DNA from 2 places in the Gordonia phosphorivorans genome. Region 1 is predicted to be linked to the other one. Evidence: riboswitches for the same ligand, from Rfam matches in the RefSeq annotation. Region 1 holds a riboswitch; the other holds the start of a gene.
The links. Region 1 has a riboswitch for S-adenosylmethionine ahead of ACFFJD_RS12955 (bifunctional o-acetylhomoserine/o-acetylserine sulfhydrylase). Riboswitches for the same ligand answer to the same signal wherever they lie in the genome.
Positions count from the first base shown of each region.

Region 1 (9,232 bases):
CGAAATCGCCGCCGCCGGCCATCGAATGGACCAGGTAGTACACCACGTCGATGTCCCGGCAGGCGGCGTCGAGAGAAGCCGGGTCGCTCAGGTCGCCGCGCATCACTTCGACGTCCGCGGACCACGGCACATCGCTGATCTTGGCCGGATCCCGGGCCAGCGCGCGGACCCGGTGCCCGGCCGCGAGCAGCCGCGGCGCCAGACGGCCGCCGATGTATCCGGTGGCGCCGGTGACCAACACCCGCAGTCCGGTGGCTTCGGTCTCAGTCATCGCTTCTCCTCACCTCGATCTGGACGGGCGATGAGGATCAGAGGCGGGCCAACGCCCGGCTCATGCTCGTCGCGCCCTTGTCGAGCAGCCGGCGCACACCCAGGCGCAGGAGCGGCTCGGCCCAGCGCAGTCGGCCCTGGAAGTCGAACTGCACGTGGTAGGTGACCACCGAGCCGTCACCGCGCTCGGCCACGCTGATGGTGTCGTGGGCGATGAGGGCGTGGTTCTCGCCCCGGAGCCGGATCGACCGGCCCGGGACCAGGTCGATCACCTCGTAGGTCAGCTCGCTGGTGCGCCCCATGAACTCGGAGGTGTTGGCGTAGCGGGTGCCGACCCCGCCGTCGCCGGTGGTCCGCACCGTACGGATGGTGCCGGGATCCCACTGCTCAGTGTTGCGGAAGTCGGCGAGGTATTCGAAGACCGCTGCCGGGGGTGCCGCGGTGGGTACGTTGCGCTGCATGTCGATCACAAAAGAGCCCTTTCTGTCGAGAGCTATTCGGAGTCCGCAGCGCACCGGATGGGTGCGCGGGTGGGCCTCCTCGACAGCGCCAGCGTCAGGCGGGGTCGGCGTCGCGCTGTCGCCGCGCCACATCCATGGTGCGCGCCAGAAGCTCACCGATCGGCTCACGCTCCGTGAGGAAGCCGTCGTGACCGGCGGTGGAGTGGACCACCTGTAAGCCGTCGACGCAGTTGCCCAGCTCGGCGGCCAGCTCCGCCTGCTGATACAGCGGGTACAGCCGGTCGGAGTCGATGCCCACGACGATGGTCGGCACGGTGCAGGAGTTGAGGGCAGCGGCCACACCGCCGCGTCCGCGCCCGATGTCGTGGCTGTTGAGGACGTCGGTGAGGGCCACGTAGGCCCCCGGATCGAACCGCCGCTTGAGTTTGTCGGCCTGGTATTCGAGGTAGCTGGCGACGGCGTACCGGCCGTCGAGCAGCGGTTTCTCGTCGCCCTGGGGCTTGTTCTCGAAGCGCTCGTCGAGTTCGCCGTCGCTGCGGTAGCAGAGGTGCGCGATGCGGCGGGCGATGCCCATACCGGTCATCGGTGCGCGACCGGAGCCGTAGTAGTCGCCGCCCTGCCAGTCGGGATCGGCGGTGATGGCAGCGATCTGCGTGGTCTGCGTGCCGATCTGGTCTGCCGAGGCGCGGGCACCCACCGCGAGCACCAGCCCGGAATCGCACCGCTCTGGGTGCGAGACGAGCCATTCCAGCGCCCGGGCACCGCCCATGGAGCCGCCGGTCACCGCCGCGAAGCGCGTGATGCCCAGGGACTCGAAGGCCCGGAGTTCGGCGGCGACCAGATCGCGGACGGTCAGCCGCGGGAAACGGGAGCCCCACGGCTCACCGTCCGGTGCGATGCTGCCCGGACCGGTGGACCCGAAACAGCCGCCGATCGCATTCGGGGCGACGACGCACCATTCATCGGTGTCGACGGCTTGCCCCGGACCCACCAGCCCGTCCCACCAGCCGACCATCGAGAAACGGTCGTCCGGCGGGCCGGTGACGTGAGAATTACCGGTCAGGGCGTGCAGTGCGAGGACGATGTTGTCCCGTCGTGCGTTGGGGGTGCCCCAGCGCTGAAAGTTGACGGTCACGTCCGCGAGCCGCCGCCCCGACTCCAGCTCGAGGTCGCCGATCGAGACGTCGACCAGCGACCCGTCCGGACCACTGGTCCAGTCGGGGTCGCTGATCGTCGTGGTCGCGTCGATACTCACCGACACGGCGCGACTCCGTTCGACTGACGATTCACGGCTGCTGTGTCCTAGCCCTTAGCGGCCGCGAAGCCCGTATCGAGGTCGGCGAGGATGTCGTCGATGTTCTCGATGCCCACCGCCAAGCGGATCAGACCGGGGCTGATGCCGGCGGCGGTCAGCTCCTCGTCGCTCAGCTGGCTGTGGGTGGTGGTGGCGGGCTGGATCACCAGGGAGCGGACGTCGCCGATGTTGGCGACATGGCTGTGCAGTTCCAGCGAGTCGACGAACTTGCGGCCGGACTCCTTGCCGCCGACGATCTCGAAGCCGAGCACCGCACCCTGGCCCTTCGGCATGAGCTTCTGGCCGAGCTCGTAGTACGGCGAGGACTCCAGTCCGGCGTAGGTGACCGACTCGACCTGCGGATGGGCCTCGAGGTACGCGGCCACCTTCTGTGCGTTCGCCACGTGACGCTCCACGCGCAGGCTCAGGGTCTCGATGCCCTGGGCCAGCAGGAAGGCGTTGAACGGCGAGATGGCCGAGCCGGTGTCACGCAGCAACTGCACGCGCGCCTTGAGGGCGTAGGCCGGGGCGCCGAGGTCGGCGTACACCACGCCGCCGTAGCTGGGGTCGGGCACGGTGAAGCCCGGGAACAGGCTCTCGCCGTCGCGCTCGACCCGCCAGTCGAAGATGCCGCCGTCGATGATGACACCGCCGATGGAGGTGCCGTGGCCGCCGATGTACTTGGTGGCCGAGTGCACCACGATGTCGGCGCCGTGGGCGAGCGGGTTGAACAGGTACGGCGTCGCGACGGTGTTGTCGACGATGAACGGCAGGCCGGCGCTGTGCGCGACCTCGGCGATCGCCTCGACGTCCAGGATCTGGTTGTGCGGATTGGCGATCGACTCACCGAAGACGGCGCGGGTGTTCGGCTGGATGGCCGCGCGCCACGACTCCGGGTCGTCCGGGTTCTCGACGAACGAGACCTGGATACCGAACTTCGGCAGCGTGTGCGCGAAGAGGTTGTAGGTGCCGCCGTAGATCCGCGGGCTGGAGACGACGTGGCCGCCGTTCTCGACGATGTTCTGGATCGCGTAGGTGGTCGCGGCCTGTCCGGAGGCCAGCAGGAGGGCGGCGACGCCGCCGCCCAGGGCGGCCAGACGCTGCTCGACCGCGTCCTGGGTCGGGTTCATGATGCGCGTGTAGATGTTGCCCGGCTCGGCCAGGGCGAACAGGTTCGCGGCGTGGTCGGTGTCGTCGAAGACGAAGGAGGTGGTCTGGAAGATCGGCAAGGCCCGGGCCTTGGTGTCGCCGACGGTCTGCCCGGCGTGCACCTGAAGGGTCTCGAAGCTCCACTTGTTGGCGTCAGACATAGACGTCAGATCACTTTCTTTCGGTCGGCCGGGCAGGTGCCCGGTAGGGGTCCGACCCTCGGACCCGCGCTTGTCGCCGCGGTGTGTGACGACCAGGTCATCACCCGGAGCACCCCACCGCGGTTGGAGGGTTGCCGTTCAGCGAGCCGGGGCTTGACGCTGACACTCATGACCTGTGCCTCAGGATATAGCACCATCGAAGGACACCGGTAACACCAGGGAGCGCCGTGAGCGTAACTCTGTCCCGGGCGCACAGTTCTGGTAAGGGACCGCCGGAAGCGCGCCGAGAACCGGTATTCGCGCAGGTGCGGGGCGGGATGCGGGGCCGAGTCCCCCGAATGGGTGCTTACGCCGCGACCCAGATCATCGGAAGATGGGCACCGAGGCCGTCCGGCCTCGAGATTCCAGCAGCCGGGGGGCGAACCGCGATGACGATGTCGAGGTGGCAGGTGCGGGCGCGACGGGCCGTGGTCGTGACCGTCGCGGGGGCGGTCATCGGCGCCGGGGCGATACCCGCGGCGATCGGCGGGGTGCACGCCGACCCGGCCGACTGCGGCGGCGGGGCGTTGATCGCCGTCGCCGGCACCAACGACGTCGGGGCCAACCACCTGGTCGGCGCCAAGCAGCGGTACACGGGCAAGAACGCCAACAACACCGACAATCCGGCCAGTCCGTACGCCGGGGCCGGCGCCTACCGGGTGATCACCCCCGAGTTCCCCACCGAACTGTGGCCGGTCGGCTCCGTCGGCTACGACGACGATGTCCGTCGAGGCACCGCGGCCACGGTGGCCGCCATCGCCGAGTATCAGGCCGCATGCCCGGGCAAGCCCGTCACCGTGGTCGGCTACTCCCAGGGCGCGCGCATCGCCGGCGACGTACTCAACGCGGTCGCGACGTCGACGCAGACTCGGACCGTCGACGGGGTGACCTACCGGAAGGTGGTCGACCCGGGTGGGCAGGAGTACTGGATCACCGACGAAGGCCTGAGCGGCGAGCTGTACTCCGACCCGCGCCGGGACGGTCCGGAGAGCGGGCGGGGCATCGAGCAGTCGATCCTCGGGCTTCTCCCCGGGCTCACGATGCGCGGGGCGCGCGAGGGCGGCTTCGGGAGCATTCCGGTGGTCAGCTTCTGCGTGGCCGGTGACGCGATCTGCGACATGCCGGACCCGCTGCACGATCCGCTCGGCGCGCTCGACGCTCTACTCGGCTACTTCACCAAGCACGCGTACTACCCGTGGCGCATGTGGCGGCCGGTGACCGACGCGAACACCTGGACGTGCGCGGCGACGCCTGCGGTCGCGGCGCAGGGCGGCACCGGCACCGTCGACTGCCTGATTCCGGCGAAATCGGCGCTCAGCGGTGTCCGGCAGGACGGGGTGAACCGGGTGCGGGCCGCTCTCGGCCTGGCCCCGCGCGAGGTGATCGACTTCCTCGCCCTGCGGCCGAATCTGAACGGGCTCTTTCCGCACGCCAACCTGTCGGACCTGCAACCGCTGGTGACGCCGGTGCTGAAACTGCTGCCGGAGCTGCCGCAGCTCGGCTACGGCGGCTACCTCCCCAGCGCGCTGCTGTTCTCCGACATCGTCACCGGGCTGCGCGAGGTGAATCTGCCCGCTGTCCTGGGCGGCCTCGGTGGACTGGTGGGCAGCGCCGTCTCGATCGCGGCCATGCCGCTGCGCTTCGTCGAGCATTGGGTCGGTGAATCCGTGAAGGCGGTGCGGGACGGGGTCGACACCGATGGGTCGACCCGCACCCCGGATCTCGTCGCCGTGGCGGCCGACGAGCCGTCGTCGGAGCCGAACACCCTGCTCACTCCGGCGCCGGCGCCGGTGCCGAGCCCGTCGACCTCCCGGCCGTCGGTCGCGGTAGCCGACGCGGAGATTCCGTCCCCGGAACTGTCCGACGACCCGGCAGCCGAACCCGCGGAGCCCTCGACGAGGCAGGAACCGGAGGTCCGACTCTCCGAAGCGGTACCGGCGGCGCCCGCTGCTTGACGGGCGCCGTCGGCCGCTCCGGGGCCCTCGGCGTCGTTTCGGTGGCCGTCAAGTGTGCACCGTGCGCCACGGCGGTCAGATAGTCTGCCCACCCGGGAAAGAATTCCCGCACCCAGACGATCTCATTGATGGTCTCCGGGATATGCGTGTGCACGACGCGGCGAGGTGATGGTCGTCGTGGTGCCGTTGGCCAGGGGTTGGTCGCAGAACACCCCTGCCGCCCGTGCCGAATGGTCGGCGTCGGCGAATTCTGTTCTTCCGTGACCGGTGATGGTCCCTTTCATGGGAAGACATTTCGGCCTCATGTCGGCCAACCCCGACCGGGTCGAGTCAGCCGCTCCCCGATAGGCTGCTGTGCTGTGAAAAGCGCATCGATGACCGTCGCCAGTGTCAACGTCAACGGTGTTCGGGCGGCGGTGAAGCAGCGCAACGAGCGCAACCTCGGCATGCTGCCGTGGCTGACCGAGGCCGACCCCGACGTGGTCCTGCTGCAGGAGATCCGGGCCTCGGAGAAGATCGCGCGGACCGCGCTGGCCCCGGCGCTGGAAGCGGGCTGGCACCTGGTCATGGCCGAGTCGTCGGTGGCCGGGCGATCCGGCGTCGGCGTCCTCTCCAAGACCGAGCCGGCCGCGGTCCGCATCGGCTTCGGCAGCGACGAGTTCGACGGACTCGGCCGCTACCTCGAGGCCGACTTCGGCAGCGGCACCGAGGCGATCACCGTGGCCAGCGTCTACGTGCCGTCCGGGGCCGCGCGCACCGAGAACCCCAAGGACATCGAGAAGCACGACGAGAAGGTGCGTTTCCTCGACGACTTCGGCCCCTACCTCGACGACCTGCTCGGCGCCGGCGGCAACGTGGTGGTGGCCGGCGACTGGAACATCGCCCCCGACGAGCGCGACATCAAGAATTGGAAGGGCAACCTGAAGAACGCGGGTTTCCTGCCGCACGAGCGCGAATGGGTGGCCAAGCGGCTGGCCGCCGGCTGGACCGACGTGGCGCGTGAGCACCACGGTGACGTAGCCGGCCCCTACGCCTGGTGGTCGTGGCGCGGGAAGGCCTTCGACAACGACGCGGGCTGGCGCATCGACTACCACCTGACCACCCCGGGGCTGGCCGGCGCCGTCGAACGGGTGTGGGTGGACCGGGCCGACGCGTACGACCTGCGCTGGTCTGATCACGCACCGGTGACCGCTCGTTTCGCGCGCTGACGGGTTTGCGAGAATGGCTGACATGACCACTCCCACCACTCGGCCGCGCCGAGTCCTGTCCGGAATCCAGCCGACCAGCGACTCGTTCCACCTCGGTAACTACCTGGGTGCGGTACGACAGTGGGTGGCCCTGCAGGACGACTTCGACGAGGCGTTCTACTTCATCCCCGACATGCACGCGATCACCATGCCGCAGGACCCCGCGCAACTGCGCGAACGCACCCTGCGCAGTGTGGCGCAGCTGCTGGCCCTCGGCGTGGACCCGGAGCGCTCGACGATCTACGTCCAGTCGCACATCCCGGAGATCGCGCAGCTCACCTGGGTGCTGCAGTGCCTGACCGGTTTCGGTGAGGCCAGCCGGATGACCCAGTTCAAGGACAAGTCGTCCAAGGGCGGCCTCGAATCGGCCAGCGTCGGCCTGTTCACCTATCCGATCCTGCAGGCCGCCGACATCGTCGCCTTCGACGTCGACGAGGTGCCGGTTGGGGAGGATCAGCGCCAGCACCTGGAACTGACCCGCGACCTCGCGCAGCGCTTCAACTCGCGCTACGGCGAGACGTTCGTGGTGCCCAAGGCCCGCATCGTCAGCGAGTACGCCAAGATCTACGACCTGCAGAATCCCACCGCCAAGATGAGCAAGTCGGCCGATTCGGACGCCGGGCTGATCAACCTGCTCGACGACCCGAAGCGTTCGGCCAAGAAGATTCGCTCGGCGGTCACCGACAGCGGCAGCGAGATCCGTTTCGACCGCGAGGAGAAGCCGGGCGTCTCCAATCTGCTGACCATCCAGGCCGCACTCACCGGTCGCTCGGTCGACGAACTGGTGGAGGGCTACGTCGGCAAGCAGTACGGCCACCTCAAGGTGGACACCGCTGACGCCCTCACCGAATTCGTGACGCCCCTGCGCGGACGCGTCGAGGAACTGCTCGACGATCGCGCGGTGCTGCACGAGGTGCTCGCCGCCGGTGCGGCCAAGGCGCGCACCACTGCGGCCAAGACCCTCGCCGAGGTGTACGAGAAGATCGGCTTTCAGCCCGCGACGCGGTAACGTCGGTTGCCGATGGGACCAATCGTCGCGCGAATCAAAAAGCTCGTGGCGCACGCCGTCGCGCTGTTCGAAGATGCCAAGACGCGGTGGCCGTGGCTGGAGCACCTCCTCGCCACGCTGACCCGCTACGGCGAGCGTCGCGGCAGCACCTACGCGGCGGCCATCGCCTTCACCGGGATCCTCGCGCTGGTCCCCGTCCTGATGGTCACCTTCTCGATCGCCGGCTTCGTGCTGGCCAGCCGTCCGGAGTTGGTGGACACCCTGGTGGATCAGGTGGTCCAGGCGATGCCGGGCCAGTTGGGCGAGACGGTCAGCGACATCATCGCCTCGGCCATCGATTCGCGCGGTGCGGTCGGCCTGATCGGTCTGGCCAGCGCCGCCCTCACCGGCATCGGCTGGATGGGGTTGGTGCGCACCGCGCTCACCGACATGTGGGGCGGCCGCACCAGCACCAACGCGATCCTGGCGAAGGTCAAGGACCTCGGCATGTTCGTCGTACTCGGCCTGGTCTTCGTGCTCACCATCGCGTTGACCGTGGTGGCCACCGGGCCCATCGCCCTCACCGTGACCGACTGGCTGGGGCTGGGCGATCTCAGCGCGCTGCTGCGCCTGGCGTCCCAGGTGATCGCGGTGCTGGGCACCTGGGGACTGTTCATCGTGGTGTTGGCCCGGCTGCCCCGGCACCAGCTTCCGGTGCGGGTGGTGCTCTGGCCGGCGCTGGTCACCACCCTGGTGTTCACCGCGCTCAAGGAACTCGGCGGGCTGTACCTGCGGTCGGTGCTCAGCAGCCCGGCGGGTGCGGCTTTCGGTCCAATCCTGGGCATGCTGGCCTTCGCCTTCCTCGCCTCGCAGATCGTGCTGTACGCGTCGGCGTGGATCGCGGCGAATCCGAGCAACGAACAGTACCGGCTGGTGGATTACACGCGGGAGAACGACGACGAGGAGCGCGAACCGGTCGTCTTGGCCCCGGTGTACGAGCAGGCCGAGGCGCCCAAGGCGCGCGCGCTGCTGACCGCGGCGGGGCTCGGGGCGGCCGCCGCCGGGCTCTACGGCTGGATGCGGCGCGGCCGCTGAGGCGCGCTCAGCGTCGTCGGCGGTGTCGCCGGACCGCCAGCACCACCAGCGACGCCGCGGTCAATCCCAGCACCGCCACCAGAACCAGCTCCAGGGGACCCAGCGCGGCCGCGTCCGTGCCGGAACTCGCCCACGGCTGCTGTCCGGACTCCCCGGACGAGGAGTCGGCGACCCCGGTGTCCAGGGTGCCGACGGAGATGGACCCATCGGCGGCGAAGCCGTAGTCGAGCATCCGGACGGCCTGATCGTGGTAGCTGTTGCCACCCTCGGAGAGCCCGGCCATCTGCACGATCAGCAGGGTGCGACCGTCCTGCTCCACGGCGCCGACGAAGGTCTTGAGCGCGTCATCGGTGTAGCCGGTCTTGCCGCCGAGCACGGTCATGCCGGGCACCCCGTCGCGCAGCAGGGTGTTCGACGTACCCATCAGGTAGGCGGGGTGGTCCTCATCGCCGGGGACGTCCTTGCGGGCCGGGTAGCCGGGGAACTTGTACGACGACAGTCCGATCATCTCCGCGAAGTTCTCATCGGCCATGGCGGCGCGGAAGATCACCGCCAGATCGTAGGGCGAGGTGG
Region 1 is NZ_JBHLWV010000022.1:78,673-87,904, reverse strand. Features, by position in the region: gene ACFFJD_RS12970 (SDR family oxidoreductase) at 1-271, opposite strand, end outside; gene ACFFJD_RS12965 (SRPBCC family protein) at 309-731, opposite strand; gene metX (homoserine O-acetyltransferase MetX) at 826-1,992, opposite strand; gene ACFFJD_RS12955 (bifunctional o-acetylhomoserine/o-acetylserine sulfhydrylase) at 2,034-3,335, opposite strand; SAM riboswitch class IV at 3,397-3,509, opposite strand; gene ACFFJD_RS12950 (PE-PPE domain-containing protein) at 3,764-5,329, shown strand; gene ACFFJD_RS12945 (exodeoxyribonuclease III) at 5,704-6,537, shown strand; gene trpS (tryptophan--tRNA ligase) at 6,560-7,585, shown strand; gene ACFFJD_RS12935 (YhjD/YihY/BrkB family envelope integrity protein) at 7,598-8,659, shown strand; gene ACFFJD_RS12930 (D-alanyl-D-alanine carboxypeptidase family protein) at 8,667-9,232, opposite strand, start outside.

Region 2 (9,232 bases), on a different contig from region 1:
CGCCGGTGATGTGACCCCGCAGGAGGCCTGGGCGCGCTTGGAGAGCAACCCGCGGGCGGTGCTGGTGGACTGCCGGACGCAGGCGGAGTGGTCCTTCGTCGGTGTGCCGGACCTGACCGTGCTCGGCAAGCAGGCCGTGCTCATCGAGTGGATCGGCTTCCCCGGCGGGGCGCCGAACACTCGGTTCGTGGAGCAGCTGCGGGAGGCCGGCGTGGCCGACGATGCCGAGCTGCTGCTGCTGTGCCGCTCCGGGGCGCGCTCGATCGGCGCGGCCGAGGCCGCCACCGCGGCCGGAATCGGGCAGGCGTACAACATTCTTGACGGATTCGAAGGAGCCCTGGACGAGGAGGGGCACCGCGGATCCACGGGCTGGCGCGCGAGCGGCCTGCCGTGGCGTCAACAGTAGAAGGGGAGCATCGATGAGTGACCTGCCCGAATGGGTATCGCCGGAGACCATCGCGGTCCGCGGGGGGACGATGCGGTCGGGGTTCTTCGAGACCTCCGAGGCTCTCTTCCTCAACAGCGGCTACGTGTACGACTCGGCGGCCGCCGCCGAACGCGCCTTCACCGGGGAGGACAAGCGCTTCGTCTACTCCCGGTACGGCAACCCGACGGTGGAGATGTTCACCGAGCGGCTCCGCCAGATCGAAGGCACCGAAGCGGCCTTCGCCACCGCCAGCGGGATGGCCGCGGTCTTCGTGGCGCTCGGCGCACTGCTGAAGAAGGGCAGCCGGCTGGTGGCCGCACGCAGCCTGTTCGGCTCGTGCTTCGTGGTGTGCAGCGAGATCCTGCCGGCCTGGGGCGTGGAGACCGTGTTCGTCGACGGCGAAGACCTGGAGCAGTGGGAGCGGGCGCTGTCGGTGCCCACCGACGCCGTGTTCTTCGAGACCCCGTCGAACCCGATGCAGACGCTGGTGGACGTGCGGAAGGTGGCCGAGCTGGCGCACGCCGCCGGCGCCCAGGTGGTCCTCGACAACGTCTTCGCCACCCCGCTGCTGCAGCGCGGCCCGGAGATGGGGGCCGACGTGATCGTCTACTCGGGCACCAAGCACATCGACGGGCAGGGCCGCGTGATGGGCGGCGCGGTGCTCGGCACCAGCGAGTTCATCAACGGGCCGGTGCGCGACCTGATGCGGCACACCGGACCGGCGCTGAGCCCGTTCAACGCCTGGGTGATGCTCAAGGGCCTGGAGACGATGAAGCTGCGCCTGGACCAGTCGGTGGCGAGCGCCTTGCGGATCGCCGAGTTCCTCGACGCCGATCCGCGCGTGGCCACCGCCCTGTACCCGTTCCTGCCCTCGCACCCGCAGTACGAACTGGCGCGCGCGCAGATGTCCGGCGGCGGCACGGTGATCACCTTCGCGCTGGCGCAGCAGCCGGGCAGCACCGCCAAGGAACGCGCCTTCGAGGTGCTCGACGGCCTGCGGGTGATCGACATCTCCAACAACCTCGGCGATGCGAAGAGCCTGATCACCCACCCGGCCACCACCACGCACCGCGCGATGGGTCCCGACGGTCGCGCGGCCATCGGGCTCACGGATGCGATGGTGCGGCTGTCGGTCGGTTTGGAGAACGTCGACGACCTGATTCGGGACCTCGACCAGGCCCTCGGCTGAGGGACGCTCGACCGAGGGACGCTCGGCCGGGGAGGGGTCAGCCCGCGGCGTCGAGGCCGAGCGCGCGACGGACCGTGCGGAACTTGGCCGTGGTCTCGGCCACCTCGGCCTCCGGGTCGGAACCGGTGACGATACCGCCGCCCGCCCAGGTGCGGATGCCGCGCCGATCGGCCGCCAGTTCCAGGCAGCGGATCGACACCAGCCATTCGCCGTCGCCGCGATCGTCGCACCAGCCCACGGTGCCGCCGTAGAACTCGCGGGTCCCCTCCAACTCGGCGATCAGGGCGGTCGCCGCGGCGCGCGGCGTGCCACCGACGGCCGGGGTCGGCGAGAGCCGGGCGGCCAGGTCCAACGCGGTGACCGAGTCGTCGTGCAGGACACCGCGGATCGGCGTGGCCAGATGCCACATCTCGCCGGTGGACATCAGCGACGGGGCGGTGGGCGCACTGAGTTCCGCGCAGAGCGGGGCGAGGCGTTCGCGCAGGTCGTCGACCACGAAGGCGTGCTCGCGCAGATCCTTGTCCGAGGTGCTCAGCGAGGCCGCGGCCGCCGCATCGAGCTCGGGGTCGGCGGACCGGGCCGCGGAGCCGGCGTACGGGTGACAGGTGACCACGCGGCCCTGCTTGCGGACCAACAGCTCCGGGCTGGCGCCGATCAGCCAGCGGTCATCGGGACCCTGCGCGGCGAAGACCGCCGCATCGCGGGCGCCCGCGGCGAAACCTCCGGCGATCGAGAGCGGGTCGAGGGGTGCGTCGAAGCCGACCTCCATCGTCCGGGCCAGCACCACCTTGGCGGCGCGGCCGGCCTCGATGGCGGCGAGGGCCGCGGCCACGCGGTCGCGGTGCTCGGCGGGCGGGGTGATCCACACGTGCGACGGTCGGATCGCGGCCGGAGTGCGGGCCGTGATCGGTCCCGCGTCGGTGGTCCACCGGTCGGGAGTCAGCAGGGCGGCCGGGCCGGCGGTGTCGAAGGCCAGCAGACCGGCGACCACGGGTGCGCCGTCGCGCAGGGCCGCGCGGGCCGCGTCGACCGAGTCGTAGCGAGCCCGCACACCGGTCCCGCGCACCGCGCCCGCCGGTCGGGACAGCAGAAAACTCTCGGCATCGGTCACTCCACCCAGATTACCGACGCGTTGCGTCGACCCCGTCGCGCCGTCGGTTTCGGGTGCACCCGTCGCTCTGGAACGACGGGGCGAACCGACAGCGACGGGACGAACCGAAACCGATGGGTGCGGGCGGAGGGTTTAGTTCGCGGTGCGTTTAATGGTGGCCCCCCGCCGGGCCGACAGGGCACAGTGGTCGGCGGGTCACGAGTATCAGCGTCAAGCCCGGGCTGGCTGATCGGCAACCCTCCACCGTGGTGGGGTGCTCCCGGTGACGACCCGGCTGTCGGCCGACCGGTCGCGGCAAGCGCGGATTCGCTGAGGAGTTTTGTCATGACCGCTGTGCTGGATACCCCCGTGCTCGACACCGCCGAGTCGGTCGACACCGCCGCCATCACCGCGCTCGCCGCGGTGGTCGGCGCCGAGCAGACCGTGCCGACCGCCGGGGGTGCGCAGGTGCGATATGCCAATTTCGACTACGCGGCCAGCGCCCCCGCCCTGACCGATGTGGCCGCGGCCTTCACCGAGGCGCTCGGCCAGTACGCGAGCGTGCACCGCGGCGCCGGGCACCTGTCCCAGGTCACCACCGCCCGCTACGAGCAGGCCCGGGAGACCGTGCGACGCTTCGTCGGCGGTCGCGCCGACGACACCGTCGTGTTCACCCGGAACACCACCGACGCGTTGAACCTGGCCGCGCACGCGGTGCCCGGCGACGTGGTGGTCCTCGACATCGAGCACCACGCCAACCTGCTGCCGTGGCAGCGCACCGGGCGGGCCCGCGTGGTGACCGCGCAGCCGACCTTCGCCGACACCCTCGCCGCCCTCGACGCGGAACTGTCCCGCAAGCCGGCCGCGCTGCTGGCGATCACCGCGGCCTCGAACGTCACCGGCGAGGTGCTGCCCCTCCGCACACTGACCGCGCTCGCGCACCGGCACGGCGCCCGCATCCTGATCGACGGTGCCCAGCTCGTCGCGCACCGACCGGTGTCCTTGGCCAGCTACGGCATCGACTACCTGGTCTTCTCCGGGCACAAAGTGTACGCGCCGTTCGGGGCGGGTGTGCTGATCGGACGGTCGGACTGGCTCGACGACGCCGCGCCGTACCTGGCCGGTGGCGGCGCCACCGCGCACGTGGATCTGGACGCGGGCACCGACTGGCACACCGGCGCCGCGCGCCACGAGGCGGGCAGCCCCAACGTGCTGGGCGCGGTGGCGATCGCCGCGGCCGCCGACACCATCAAGGGCCTGGGCTTCGAGCTGATCGGTTACCACGAGCGCGATCTGCTGACCCGACTCGACCGCGGGCTGGCGGCGTTGGAGGCGGTGACTCCGCTGCAGATCTTCGAGGACGTCGACGACCGCGTCGGGATCGCCGGTTTCGCGGTGCGCGGACACACCGCGCGCGAGGTGGCCGAATACCTGAGCGCCCACCACGGCATCGGGGTGCGCGACGGCAAGTTCTGCGCGCACCCGCTGCTCACCCGCCTCGGCTACCCGGAGGGCGCGGTGCGAGTCAGCTTCGGCCTGGGCACCAGCTCCGACGACATCGACCGACTGCTCGTGGCCCTGACCGAACTGACCGAGCGGGTCGGCTGAACGCTTCGGCCATCGAGGGGTTGGTCGAGTGCCGTGGAGTCGGTCCCGGCACGAGAAAGCGGCGCCCGGACCCGACCGAGGTCGGTGTCCGGGCGCCGCTTTTCGTCGCTGACGAGACGGAGTCAGCCCTGGTAGCGGGCCACGGCCTCCTGGGCCACCTTCGCAGCCTCGGCCTTGCCGACCCAACCGCCGGGCGTGACCTCCTTGCCGGGCTCGAGGTCCTTGTAGTGCTCGAAGAAGTGTGCGATGGCACCGAGCTCGAAGTCGTCGACGTCGCCGATGTCCTGGATGTGATCCCAGCGGGGATCCCCGGCGGGCACCGCGAGGAGCTTGTCATCGCCGCCGGCCTCGTCGGTCATGGTGTACATGCCCACGATGCGGGCCCGCACGATGACGCCCGGGAACACCGATTCGGTGAGCAGCACCATCGCGTCCAGCGGATCGCCGTCCTCACCGAGGGTGTGGTCGATGTAGCCGTAATCGGCGGGGTAGCCCATCGAGGTGTAGAGGTACCGGTCCAGGTACACCTTCCCCGATTCGTGGTCGACCTCGTACTTGTTACGGGTGCCCTTGGGGATTTCTACGGTGACCTCGAACTCCATACGTTCGTCTCCTCTGGTCTGCGGGGGTTTATCAGGGCTCAACGATACTGTGGGATCAACCAGGCCCACGCGGGCAGCCCGAAAGTTGTGGCGCGCGGGTAGCGATGAACCCGAAGGGATTCCTGTGGCGACGACGAGAGTCGGCCGACGTCGATGGCGTGCGTTTCTACTGACGGCGTTGAGCCTGCTGCTGATCGCTGCGCTCGCCGTCGGCGGGTTCCTCGCCTACAACTGGTACTACCTGCGGCCCGAGCCGGTGCCGGTGGGCACCCCGGCCCAACCCGCCGCGGCGACCGTGGATCCGAGCATCCTGCCGGTCGACGATTCCGCGCCCACTCCCACCGCCCGCGGCGTCGCGGCCCAGCTGCGCGCCGGACTCAAGGACAGCGACCTCGGCAAACTCACCGGCATGGTCTCCGATCCGTCGACCGGTCAGACGCTGTGGAGCCGGTCGCCGGACGAACCGCGGACCCCGGCCTCCAACGCCAAGATCCTGACCGCCGCGGCCGCCCTGCTGCAGCTGGACCACGACGCGCGGCTGCGCACGCAGGTGGTGGCCGGACCGGACGGTCAGGTGATCCTGGTGGGCGCCGTCGACCCGACGCTGTCGGTGCAGCCGGAGGGCGCCGACACCTTCTACACCGATGCGCCGCGCATCGCCGACCTGGCCGCCCAGGTGCGCCGTGCGGGCGTCCCGGTCTCCTCGGTCGCGGTGGCCCCCAGCTCGGTCACCGGCCCGGCGATGGCCTCGTCGTGGGACGACGCCGACATCGAGGGCGGCGACATCGCGCCCATCACGTCGCTGATGACCGACGGTGCCCGCCTCGATCCGCTCGACGAGTACTCGCCGCGCTCGACCACCGCGGCGCTGGACGCCGGCCGGGCCCTGGCCGCCGCCCTGGAGGTGAACAGCCCGGTCACCGAGGCGACTCCGGCGTCGACGGCGCAGGTGCTGGCCACGGTGGAGTCCGCGCCGTTGAGCGCCCGCGTGGGCGACATGATGCGGCTGAGCGACAACGTGCTGGCCGAGACCCTCGCGGTGGAGCTGTCCGTCGCGATGGGCGGGCCGCCGAGCATCGCCGGTGGCGCCGACGCGGTGGTGAAGGTGTTGCGCGACAACGGATTCGATGTGGCCGGTGTGGTCTTGCGGGATGCCTCCGGGCTGTCGGCGGCCGACAAGGTGCCCGCCCGGTTGCTCGAGCAGCTGGTGTCGGCGGCGGCCGGCGACAAGCAGCCCGAGCTGCGTCCCATGCTGGACACCTTCCCGGTGGCCGCCGGTACCGGAACCCTGACCGACCGCTTCGATCCGAAGACCAATCCGGGCGCGGGCTGGGTGCGTGCCAAGACCGGCACGCTCACCGGGGTCAGTTCGCTGACCGGCATCGTGCAGACCGTCGACGGGCGGGTGCTGACGTTCGCCTTCATGTCCGGCGGCACCTCGCCGGCGGACGCACGACCGGCCCTGGATGCGCTGGCCGGTGCCCTCCGAGAGTGCGGCTGCGGTGGCTGACTCGCGGGCCCACCCGACCACTGGATCCGGACGGAACCCAACGATGATGAGTGCTGACGTGACAGCTACGCAGAGCGAGACCCCGACCGAAGCGTCGGCGGACGTGCCGGAGCACGAGCCGGTCGCGGCGCCCAACATCGACTGGGGGCTGGCGGCCTCGCTGGGTCGGAAGGTGGCCCGCCCCGGTCCGCGGGTCACGCGGTACACGATGGACCAGGCGCACGCCGAGCTCGCCGACGCATCGGTGCGGGCCGAGGCCCCGGTCCGGGAACTGACCGGCCTGGCCGACGGTCTGCAGATCCCCACCGCGCGGATCCTCGATCGCGCCGGGTGGATCGACGCGGCCGCACGGTCGATGCCGTCCATGTTCGGCGACGAACCGGCCGAGGACGAGGACTCCGGACTGGTGCACAGCGCGCTCGGCAAGGTCGGCGGCGTGCAGGCGGCGGGTCTGCTCGCCGTCCTCTCCGGCGCCATCCTGGGCCAGTACGATCCGTTCTCCCTCGACGAGGAGACCGGGGAGCCGGGCGTCCTGATGCTGGTGGCGCCCAACATCATCGCCGTGGAGCGGCAGCTGCGGGTGGTTCCGTCGGACTTCCGCCTGTGGGTGTGCCTGCACGAGGTGACCCACCGCGTGCAGTTCTCGGCCAACCCGTGGCTGGCGGGCTACATGCGCGAGAACGTGCGGATCCTCACCGAGGACGCGGGCGAGTCCACCGTCGACCTGGTGGGTCGAGTCAGCGCCGCGGTGCGCAGCGGTCGCTCCCGGGAGAAGGGCATGCTGGGCGTCATGCAGCTGCTGCAGGCCCCGGAGCAGCGCGAGGCCTTCGACCGGGTGATGGTGCTCGGCACCCTCCTGGAAGGCCACGCCGACCATGTGATGGATGCGGTCGGTCCGGCGCAGGTACCGACGGTCGCCGACATTCGGGCCGCCTTCGACGCGCGACGCCGGCGGCCGCAGAACCCGCTCCAGCGGATCGTCCGGGCGCTGATCGGCATGGACGCCAAGCTCGCCCAGTACATCCGCGGTAAGGCCTTCGTCGACGCGGTGGTGGCCGAGGTCGGCATGGCGGCCTTCAACACGGTGTGGACCTCGCCGGAGACCCTGCCGAAGACCGACGAGATCGACGAGCCGAGTGCATGGATCGCGCGGGTGCTCTGACCGGGCGTTCGCGTGCCCAGCAGGAACTGATCGGGGCGGTACGCGGCTTCGCGCGCGAGCACCTCGACGACGAACAGGTCTGCGTCGCGGTCTCCGGAGGTGCGGACTCGCTTGCCTTGGCGGCGGCCGCGGTGCGGGCCGGACTGCGGGTCACCGGGCTGGTGGTCGACCACCAGTTGCAGGACGGATCGGCGGCGACGGCCGCGTGGGCGGCCCGCACCGTCGTCGGCTTCGGTGCCCAGGCGCGGGTGCTGACGGTGCGCCCGGATGGGCCCGGGGGGCCCGAAGCGGCGGCGCGGCGTGCTCGCTATGACGCGCTGGAGCAGGCGCGGGACCGGCAGCCGGTGCTGCTCGGGCACACCCTCGACGACCAGGCCGAGACCGTGCTGTTGGGCCTGGGGCGGGGATCAGGGGCGCGATCGTTGTCCGCGATGACCGCCTGGGCGGCCCCCTGGGGTCGGCCCCTGCTCCGGGTGCGACGCGAGACGACCCGGCGGGCCTGCGCGGCGTGGGGACTGGAGCCCTGGGCGGATCCGCACAACGACGACCCTCGCTACACCCGGGTCCGGGTACGTCACGACCTGCTGCCGCGTTTCGAGGAGGCGCTGGGCGGCGGAGTGGCGCAGGCGTTGGCGCGGACCGCCGATCAGTTGCGCGACGACGACGCCGCGCTGACCGAGTGGGCCGCGCGGGTCTACCCGGACGCGGTCGCCGAGGACCGGAGTGCGGCCGTCGAGGTCCTCGCCGACCTGCCGGTGGCCGTCGGCACCCGGGTGCTCCGACGGTGGCTCACCGAGGTGGGCGCCACCGAGCCCGCCTCGGCGGTGACGAGGCAGGTCTGGGCCCTGGTGGTCGACTGGTCCGGGCAGGGACCGGTGGCCGTCGGCGGCGATGCGGCACGTCGTCTGGTGGTGACCCGCCGCGACGCGCGGCTGCGCGTGGAGCCACAGCCGCGGTGAACGCGGGGGACCGGTCACCCGCGCCGCCCGCCTGTGGGAAACTAGCGGACGTGGCGAACGGGTACCCGAAAGACGACATCGAGACGATCCTGATCACTGAAGATCAGATCGCCCAGCGGACGGCCGAGATGGCGACGGCGATCGCCGAGCGCTACCAGGATGCACCCGACGACCTGTTGCTCGTCGGGGTGCTCAAGGGTGCGGTGATGTTCATGACCGATCTGGCGCGCGCCCTGCCGGTGCCGAACCAGATGGAGTTCATGGCGGTCAGCAGCTACGGCTCGTCGACCTCGTCGTCGGGCGTGGTGCGCATTCTGAAAGACCTCGACCGCGACATCGCCGGCCGCGACGTGCTGATCGTCGAGGACATCATCGACTCGGGCCTCACGCTGTCGTGGCTGATGAAGAACCTCGCCACCCGTTCCCCGCGGTCGCTGGAAGTGGTGACCCTGCTGCGCAAGCCCAAGGCCGTGCAACTGCCGGTGCAGGTCTCCGACGTGGGCTTCGACATCGAGAACGAGTTCGTCGTCGGCTACGGCCTCGATTACGCCGAGCGATACCGCGATCTGCCGTTCATCGGGCGCCTGGATCCGTCGGTCTATTCGGCCTGATCGGCCCGCATCTCCCGGCCGTCGCCGAACGCCGCTTACGCCCTGCGGGAACAGAATGCCGGTCGCGGGGCGTT
Region 2 is NZ_JBHLWV010000016.1:295,020-304,251, reverse strand. Features, by position in the region: gene ACFFJD_RS07535 (rhodanese-like domain-containing protein) at 1-406, shown strand, start outside; gene ACFFJD_RS07530 (O-succinylhomoserine sulfhydrylase) at 420-1,616, shown strand; gene ACFFJD_RS07525 (isochorismate synthase) at 1,654-2,727, opposite strand; SAM riboswitch class IV at 2,921-3,034, shown strand; gene ACFFJD_RS07520 (aminotransferase class V-fold PLP-dependent enzyme) at 3,052-4,314, shown strand; gene ACFFJD_RS07515 (inorganic diphosphatase) at 4,437-4,916, opposite strand; gene dacB (D-alanyl-D-alanine carboxypeptidase/D-alanyl-D-alanine endopeptidase) at 5,086-6,426, shown strand; gene ACFFJD_RS07505 (Rv3626c family coenzyme F420 biosynthesis-associated protein) at 6,473-7,588, shown strand; gene tilS (tRNA lysidine(34) synthetase TilS) at 7,567-8,547, shown strand; gene hpt (hypoxanthine phosphoribosyltransferase) at 8,598-9,158, shown strand.
Region 2: another riboswitch for S-adenosylmethionine. It lies ahead of ACFFJD_RS07520 (aminotransferase class V-fold PLP-dependent enzyme); the one in region 1 lies ahead of ACFFJD_RS12955 (bifunctional o-acetylhomoserine/o-acetylserine sulfhydrylase).